DNA from 2 places in the Clostridium sp. DL-VIII genome. Region 1 is predicted to be linked to the other one. Evidence: riboswitches for the same ligand, from Rfam matches in the RefSeq annotation. Region 1 holds a riboswitch; the other holds the start of a gene.
The links. Region 1 has a riboswitch for thiamine pyrophosphate ahead of thiT (energy-coupled thiamine transporter ThiT). Riboswitches for the same ligand answer to the same signal wherever they lie in the genome.
Positions count from the first base shown of each region.

Region 2: another riboswitch for thiamine pyrophosphate. It lies ahead of thiW (energy coupling factor transporter S component ThiW); the one in region 1 lies ahead of thiT (energy-coupled thiamine transporter ThiT).

Region 1 is NZ_CM001240.1:345,684-350,493, forward strand. Features, by position in the region: gene CDLVIII_RS01610 (Mrp/NBP35 family ATP-binding protein) at 1-124, shown strand, start outside; gene CDLVIII_RS01615 (ferredoxin) at 246-434, shown strand; gene thiT (energy-coupled thiamine transporter ThiT) at 585-1,262, opposite strand; TPP riboswitch at 1,320-1,419, opposite strand; gene CDLVIII_RS01625 (anaerobic ribonucleoside triphosphate reductase) at 1,952-4,060, shown strand; gene nifV (homocitrate synthase) at 4,548-4,810, shown strand, end outside.
Region 2 is NZ_CM001240.1:1,305,281-1,310,090, reverse strand. Features, by position in the region: gene thiC (phosphomethylpyrimidine synthase ThiC) at 1-112, opposite strand, end outside; gene thiD (bifunctional hydroxymethylpyrimidine kinase/phosphomethylpyrimidine kinase) at 271-1,071, opposite strand; gene thiW (energy coupling factor transporter S component ThiW) at 1,088-1,621, opposite strand; TPP riboswitch at 1,753-1,863, opposite strand; gene CDLVIII_RS05950 (hypothetical protein) at 2,099-2,293, opposite strand; gene CDLVIII_RS05945 (4Fe-4S binding protein) at 2,370-3,554, opposite strand; gene CDLVIII_RS05940 (FAD:protein FMN transferase) at 3,889-4,810, opposite strand, start outside.

The sequences.
Region 1 (4,810 bases):
AATACCATTGATTGGAGAATTACCTATTAATATTGAATTTACAGAAGCATTGGAAGAAGGAAAAGCAGAAGAATATGTTAGAGAAAATCCTTTATATTCATTAATATTTGAAGGATTATATTAAAAATAATTATATTATGGTTTTATAAATTTATTTTAGATTTTAAATTATACATATACATAACTTAATATTCCTTGGGAAATAATAAGTTATGTAATTCTAGATTGAGGAGATGAAATAAATTATGAAACCAAATGTAGATAAAGATACATGCATAGCATGTGGATTATGTCCATCTATATGTCCGGAATGTTTTCAAATGGAGGATGATGGAAAAGCTGGAGCTGTAGTTGATGAAGTTCCAGATGGTTGTGTTGATGAAGCAAAAGAAGCTGAAGAAAGCTGTCCAGTTAACGCAATTACGGTAGAATAATAAAAGTTTAATTACAAGTACAAATTGGACATTTAAAAGAAAATTATATATTAAAAAGTAGTATCATTTAATCTAAAATAGGCTTGATATAGTGAAAGTATCAAGCCTATTTCTATATAAAATTATAATTGGTTTTTATAAGATCAATATCTAACTGTGTAATGCCTTTATTGAGGATGCGTGGATTATTCTTTCAAAAGGAAGAACTGTTAAAATAACTAAACATATAATTCCTTCTATTCCTACCATAGGTCCATTAACAATTAGTGAATAAACAATTGGAGACACTCCTTCTGGTGCAAATGATCCAAAGAAAGCAACGCCAGAAATAAAGTGGCATATAAACCTTACAAATACAGCTACACTTGTCCCGATTAGCCTCTTATCTTTAAAGAAACCAGCAAGGCCTAGGGCCGCGAATGGTAGTGGGTAATCAAATAATACTTGAACTGGATGTAAAATATATGGGTCTAAGAATAATGTAATTACTCCATAAAGGAAGCCGGTTAAGCATCCAACCTGTGGACCATACATAAAGGCTATAAAGAGCACAGGAACCATACTGCCTAAAGTGATACTTCCACCTTGAGGAAAGTGATATAACCTCAGTATTTTTAATATAGTAGCCAATGCTAAAGCTATTCCAATTCTGGCAATTAACTGAGGCGTAAATTTTATTCCTTTAGCTTTTACTAAAACTATAAGCAATAATATACAACCGATTAAAGTAATAATAGACATAGGGCTTGCTAATATATCTGTAATATGTTGTGGTAATTCTAAGAAATAACTAGAAAATTGTTCAGCCCAATCATTAAAAAGTGACATAAAAAAAACCTCCTTAATTGTGCTTGGAGATTCTCAACCTAATAATATAGAATAAAAAATTTTATAAGGTTGCATTCCCTACGCTAGAATTAACTAGATCAGGTTTTAAGGGTTTATGAATATCAAATCTCAGCCAATGGCTCCCCTAGCACATTACTATATTTTATACCTATAGTTAAAAATAGTCAATTAGATTATAGCTGTTGAACTTGTCATTTTTCCGGTGAGTATTGCTATAGTTAAGATTGGTGTTATTTAAGTTTACACCATGATGAACGATGCTATTAGAAGGTATATTACATGATGCAGTTGTAATAATATCACCATTACTATTAACAATGATTGAATCTTTGTAAGTGGAATCTAACACAAAATCTTTCATATTTAAATAAATCCTTTCATGAATTTTCTTTGATAATATTATTTACAATTGAAGAAATATGTATTCATCTATAAAGATTTTAAATAATATAAGTTATGTAAAAGACAAGCCTAGGGATGATTTTAAAAAGTCAACTTAATAAAAACATCAAAAACAAGTTAAATTTAAAGATAATTGGGTGTAAATCATGATAATTAAAATGTAGATGCTTAAAAATAAAAAAATAGAACTATTGCTAATGAATACCTAATACAGTATAATATACGATAGTAATAATACTATATATTGTGCCACGGAGGGAATAATAATGCTATATGTTGTGAAAAGGGATGGGAGAGAAGTTGAGTTTAACTCTGACAAGATAGGTCAGGCGATTAAGGGAGCAGCTAGTGAAATCGGTTTAAATTTGAAAGAAAGTGAAGTATTAGATACGGTACATAAAGCAATCACGTATATTGAAGCAGAATATACAGGATCAATAACCGTAGAACAAATACAGAATTCTGTAGAGAGAGCATTGAAAGATGGAGAGCATAAAGATATATCAATTGCTTATTCAACATACAGAAGTGAGAGAACAAAGGTTAGAGAAATAAAATCAGATTTAATGAAAGCTATAAGGCAGATTGGAATTGAGACTGATAGAGATAATGCAAATGTAGGAAATAATTTTAGTTCTAAGCTTCTTAGAATAGCTTCTGAATCGAATAAGTGGAATACTTTAGCCATAATGCCTAAGAATTTAGCCAGAGCTCACGAAGTAGGCGATTTATACTATCATGATTTAGACAGCTATAACTTGACAGTAAACTGCTTACACATACCAACAAGAGAGATACTTGAAAATGGATTTAATACTGGGTATGGAACAATTAATGCTCCTAGAAGAATAGAGACGGCTGCTGAATTATCTTGTATATTGTTACAGTCAACTCAAAATGATATGTTTGGAGGGCAATCTCATCCAGATTTTGATAATGATATGGCTATATTTGTCGAGCCTACCAGAGATGAAATTAGAGAAGAACTAATAGAATTGGGAATATCAGAAGAAAAGATAGAAGATTTAATTGAAGAAAAAGTAAAAAAGAAAATACATCAAGCTATGCAGGGAGTTGTATATAATCTTAACACAATGCATTCAAGAGCTGGATCTCAAGTTCCATTTAGTTCAATAAACATTGGTCTACCTACAAGTAGAGATGCCGCATTAGTATGTGAAATTTTTCTTTTAGAATATGAAAAGGGGTTAGGTAAAGGAGAGCAGCCTATTTTCCCTAACATAATTTTTAGAGTAAAATCAGGTGTTAATAGAGAAGAAAATGATCCATATTTTTATTTATTTAAGTTAGCCTGTCGAGTGGCTGCAAAGAGAATGAATCCGACGTTTATGAATATTGATGCAGATTTCAATAAAGAATATTATGATCAAGGCTATGTTCCTGCGACTATGGGATGTAGAACTTACCTTATGAAAAATATAAATGGTGAGCCAGGATGTAAAGGAAGAGGAAACATAGCACCAACAACTCTTAACCTTCCAAGAATAGGTTTGCAGGCTAAAGGGGATATAGATAAGTTTTTTGAGATATTAGATTCAAGACTTGAATTAGCAAAAGAATCTTTAATGCATAGATATAACATATTAAAAAAACTAAGAGTTAAAGATTTACCTTTTGTTGCAGGTCAAGGGCTTATGAGGGGAGCAGAAGGCTTAACTTCTGATGATTCTATTGAACCAATTTTGAAGCAAGGAACTTGGGGAATTGGATTCATAGGACTTGCAGAAACTTTAGTAGCTATAAGAGGGAAACATCACGGTGAAGATGCTGAAACAAGAGAACTGGGGATGAAAATCATTGAACATATAAGAAAATATTGTGATAAACTTACAGAAGAATATAAATTAAATTGGAGCTGCTATGCTACTCCAGCAGAAGGACTTTCAGGTAAATTTATAAAACAAGATCAAAAAGTATTTGGAATAATAAAAGGTGTAACAGATAAGGAATATTATACAAATAGTTACCATGTACCAGTAGGTTATCCGATATCTATTAAAGATAAAATTGATATTGAAGCACCATATCATAAACTTTGTAATGGTGGGCATATAAGTTATATTGAGGTGGATGATTCGCCAGATGCACAAACAATAATGGATATACTAAACTATGCATACAAGAACACTAATATTAGTTATATGGGAATTAATTTTCACATAAGATACTGTAGGGAATGTGGTACTTATTTACATGAGAATCAAAGTAAGTGTCCAAAGTGTGGAAGTACAAATATACAAGGAATATCTAGAGTTACAGGATATTTGAGCTTAGATGAAAGATTTGGAGCTGGAAAGTATCATGAAAGAGAAGATAGGATATCACATACAGAGAACCATGGTCATCATTATTAAAAAATTATTAGTGATTGTAAGTACTTTAAATAGTAAAATTTGATTATTCTTATTTTCAAAGTTAGTTTGGGGTAATTAATTTAAGAAACTATGTTAGGATAAAAATAAATTAACGGTTGTTAAAATTTTATCTTAGCATAGTTTTTTTATATTTATACACTAAAATTTAATATATCTGGCTATATATTAAATTTTTCTACATAATTATGTAATTGTTTAGTATAAATACAAATCAAATTGCATGAATTTGTTAGAAAAATAAAAGATTGAATTTCTTAAACTATGCAATATTGAAAAAAAAACTTGCAATAACAAGGGAAATTTCTTCCTAATTTAAATAGATTTTAAAATATCATGAAGGAGCAATCGTGATTTGTTGCAAAAGGAAGAAAATAATTCTTGTATACTTTTACCTATATATGATATTATAAATATACATAAAATTTGATTTAAGCTATAAGTAATAATATAAAGTGGGGGGATTGCAATGGCAATTAGTAATTTAAAAAATAACAAAAAAGTTACTATAGTAGATACCACTCTTAGAGATGGGGAACAAACAGCAGGAGTAGTTTTTGCTAATGAAGAAAAAATAGTAATAGCAGAAATGTTAAGTGACTTAGGTGTTGATCAACTAGAAGTAGGAATTCCTACAATGGGTGGGGACGAAAAGAAGGCTATAAAAGAAATTGTAAAAAGAAATTTGAAACCTAGTATTATGGCATGGAATAGAGCTGTAGTCAGCGATAT
Region 2 (4,810 bases), 960 kb from region 1:
CTATAAGCTTAATTAATTTTTCTTCTGAAATTTTTTCTTTCTCAGCTACTACCTTCATTTCTTTAGTAACTATACCTTTTCTTGCTGCTTCCATTTGAGTTTTATAATTCATTTTATTTTCTCTCCTTTATCACATTTTTTATATAACAAAATTTTAAATTTACAATTTTTTAATTCTAGTACATAACTTTTAAACCACTATTTCTTTAGAATTCTGTAAAGATTGTATCTTATTGCTAGTTAACTCTTACTTCTTAACCCTTAGCTAATTTAAATATTTGCTTTTTTGTAGAGTTCATAAAAATGATTAGTAGGTCCTACACCTTTACCAAGCTCAAAACCATGCTCAATTGCAACTGTTATATATCTCTTTCCTTCTTTAACAGCTTCATCAATACTCATATTCTTTGCTAAATTTGCTGCAATAGCAGATGATAAAGTGCAGCCAGTTCCATGAGTATGCTTTGTATTTATTCTTTCTTGCGGTAAAAACATAAAGTTCTTTCCATCAAATAGTAAGTCTGTTGCATCCTCTTCTAAATGTCCGCCTTTAACTAAAACAGCCTTTGGTCCAAGTTCCTTAAGTTTTAAAGCTGCTTCCTTCATTTCTTCTAAATTGCTTATTTCTATACCTAAAATTTCTTCAGCTTCAGGTAGATTAGGAGTAATTAGTGTTGCTAAAGGAAATAATTCCTTAACTAAGGTATCCTTAGCATCTTTTGATAATAAATTAAAACCGCTTTTTGAAATCATAACAGGATCTAAAACTATTACTGGTAGTTTTTCAACCTTTTTTAAAGCTTTAGCTATAGCTTTTATTGATTCAATTTTAGAAACCATACCTATTTTTATTGCATCAACCCTAATATCATCAAAAATAACATCTATTTGTGATTCTATCATTTCTGGATTTATATCTTGAATTCCAAAAACCCCCATGGTATTTTGAGCTGTTACAGCCGTGATAACGCTCATTCCATAAACTCCATTTGCAGAAAAAGATTTTAAATCCGCTTGAATTCCCGCTCCTCCACAAGTATCTGATCCTGCAATAGTTAATGCTCTAAACATAAAATCATCCTTTCATTTAAATTTGATTAGTACTATGTTTTTCATCTATTGGTGACTCATTCTCTATTAACATTTTCTTTATAACAGGAATATTTACAAAGAAATATGCTATTATTGCTCCAACTGTGCAGCTTGATATAAATGGTATTACATAGACAAATACTGCAACATTCTTACCCAAAATAATTTCTGTCACTGGATAAGCTAATAATGCTCCTAATATTCCTGTACCAATTATTTCTCCAAGTACAGCTATACTTGGTTTTCTAAATTTCTTATAAAGAATACCTGCAAGAAACGCACCCACCATGCTTCCTGGAAACGCCAATAAACTTCCTGTTCCCATAATATTTCTTATAAGTGATGTAATAAATGCATTTGCAAGAGCATACACTGGGCCAAGGGTTATTGCACCAACTACATTTACAAAGTGCTGCACCGGAGATATCTTGGCCGCTCCAATTGGTACAGAAAATGTTCCAAATATCACAGAAATCCCAATTAACACCCCACTTAATGCAATTTTCTGCGCTTTACTTCTTTCCTTCATTTTAATGACCTCCTAAAAAATAAAATAGATTATTTTTTTAAGATTTTTTAATTGATTAACTTTGAAGAAGTTAAATATTTTAAGCAAAAAAAATGTATCCCAACGGGATACATTAACAACCATATGCACACAAAAATATTAATATACTTCCCTACGTTGGTACTAACCAAATCAGGTTATAAGAGTCTAGGAAATCAATTTTTCCAATCTCAGCTAAAATATTAGCTCCCCTAGTTATTCAATTATAAAATTATCTTTTACAATTTAAACATTATACCATTAACCTTAAAACGTCAAGCAATATTTTTAGTGATAAATTATAAACAACAATCAATATTTAGTGATAAATTAAAAGTTATGAGTTATGCTACTAAAAGTAAGAATCTAGAAAGTGAATGTTTAAGTTTTATATATGATTAGCATAACTTTCTCTGTTAGCTTTATTCTTAACTTTGTCACTTATCATTCTTAACTGATCTAATTGTTCTTTACTAATACATAGTATTTTCCATATCTTTTAACAGGTTTTATTACCTCAAATCCGTTGATAAGTTCGCCTATCACTTGATCTTTAGCAACCTCAATTAAAATTGTTTCCTTCTTTTTCTTAACACGTTCTGCTGTTATTACGGCAGGTTTTCTGCCTATGTTAGTTCTGCTTTTAGATGGCATTTTATTTCATACTCCTATTAATATTATAATCCTGAGATTATTATATTAATAATTAATATAATTGTGTCTAAATATATTATTTTGCCTGACTTAAAGCATCAGCTACAGCACTCATGATTCCTTTTGAACTATAAGTAGCACCAGAAACTGTATCAACCTGAGCTGTCTGTTTTGAAATTATTCCCTTAGATATAGTTCCAAAGGCCCTATTATAATAATTAGAAGTATCTTTATCAGATAATGTTGTTATATCTGTTATTTTTCCACCTGCTATTGTTACAGAAATTTTAGTTGTCCCTCCTCTAAATCCTTGTCCGTTTCCTGTATATGTTCCATCTTTATATTGTACAGAACTATTGGAAACAGAACCTTGAGAAACCTCATTTGAAGTTCCACTTGATATTACACCTGCCTTAGTTAAAGCATCTGCACTAAAATTACTTAATCCATATGTTCCAATCATTGCTGCTAATGCTACAGACCCTGCTAAATTTTTATTTACATCTTGTCCAAGAATATTTATATTTGCATTTCCTCTAGGGCATATTTCTGTACACTTTAAGCAATTGATACAGTCACCACCTTTAGCACCATCCACTTTATAAAGCTTTAATCCCATAGAACAATTCATAGTACAAGCTCTGCACTTTCCACAATCAGTTTTAGGTTTATTAATTTTTACTATTCCAATTTTGGAAATTATAGAAAATACTGCACCTAATGGACACAAATATCTACAAAAAAATCTTTCAATAAACGCTGCTCCTATTGTAATTAAAATCAAAAGCACTAAACCTATAAATAAGTTATTAAATATACCAGATACATCAGACATTTGTCCAAACACATCCCAAGGACTTGTACTTTGTAAAATATTACTTCCTAATGTCCATGAAATAATTATTATAAGCAGTAATATCACATACTTTGTATATTTTAATATTGAATCAATTTCTTCGCTTATTTTAAATTTTCCTTTGAATATTTTTTTAGATATAGCATATACAAAATCATTATATGCTCCAAAAGTACATACCCATCCGCAAAACCATCTTCCCATTAGTATTGTTATAAGCATCACAGCTGTGAATTCTATTAAGCTTGGAAATGCTTGAATGAAATTAAAATTACCTTCTATAATCATTTTGTACACTGTTTTTATTTCACTAAATGTCATGGAATAAAGTCCAGGCATTATAAAAAACATAATTATTTGTACAGCATGCCTTAAGACCTGTGATTTCTTTATTTTTTTAGCCATCTCTTTTTCTCCTTCTAATAAAATCTTGTATTTTTATAACTGGAAATATTTTTATAGCTGCAAATTAAAAGAGTTAAGAATTATTTATCCTATTATTAGTTATCCCTTATTAATGGTTAATTTTTTATTATTAGAAAAAACATCACTTGCCCTAAATGCGCTATTTAATCCTTTCAACAATAAAAATTATAACAATTAAACCTTAAGACAACCTTAGTGTAAGCTTAGAATTTGCTGAGAATAGCTAAAAATGTGAAATTAATAGAGAATTACACTTATAAAACCAAAAAATAATAGACAGTCTTATGATTGCCTATTATTCCGCTATTGTATCTTATTTATTTTCTGAGGTAAATTCTTCATCTGTTACTATAAAAATTTCATTAATGCTTGATGTGGTATATACCTTTTTATCTTCTGTAACTAATATTGCTTCAACACCCTCAATTGACTCTATAATCCTTAAGGACTTTTCTACTCCAAGAATATAGATTCCTGTTGATAACCCATCGCCATCTATTGAATTATCTGATATAATCGTTGCACTTATAATTTCACTTTCTGATGGATATCCTGTTCTAGGATCCATTATATGATGAAACCTTTTTCCACCTTCTACAAAATATCTTTCATAATTTCCTGAAGTAACAATTGACTTATCCTTAACACTTAGAATACCTATGAATTCCCCTCTAGGTTTAAAAGGATTTTGAATTCCAACCTTCCAAGATGTATTATCCTGCTTATTACCTAATGCAAAAATATTTCCACCTAAATCAATTAATGCACTTTTAATATTATTCTTTATAAAAATATCCCTAACTTTGTCAGCAGCAAAACCTTTTGCTATACCTCCAACATCTAAGGCCTGCTTCTCTTGTCTTAACTTTATTGAAGAGTTACTTTCCTCCAAAATAACATCATTATAATTTACAAGCTTTAATACCTTGTCTATTTCAGACCTTTGTGGAATTCTTTCCTCCTTTGTACCTATCCCCCACAATTTCACTAAAGGTCTTATTGTAGGATCAAAGGTTCCTTCTAAAATTTTACTGTACTCTATAGATTTTTTAACCACGAAATATGTATCACCGCTTACAGTCTCAGCATTTGTTCCAGAACCAAAATTTATTTTTGATATTTCACTATTTTCTTTAAATGCGGACATTTTATCATCAATATCATTTAACTTTTCAAAGGCTTCATCAATTGCAGCTTCCGGCGCATTTCCATATGCTCTCAAATTAATTAACGTT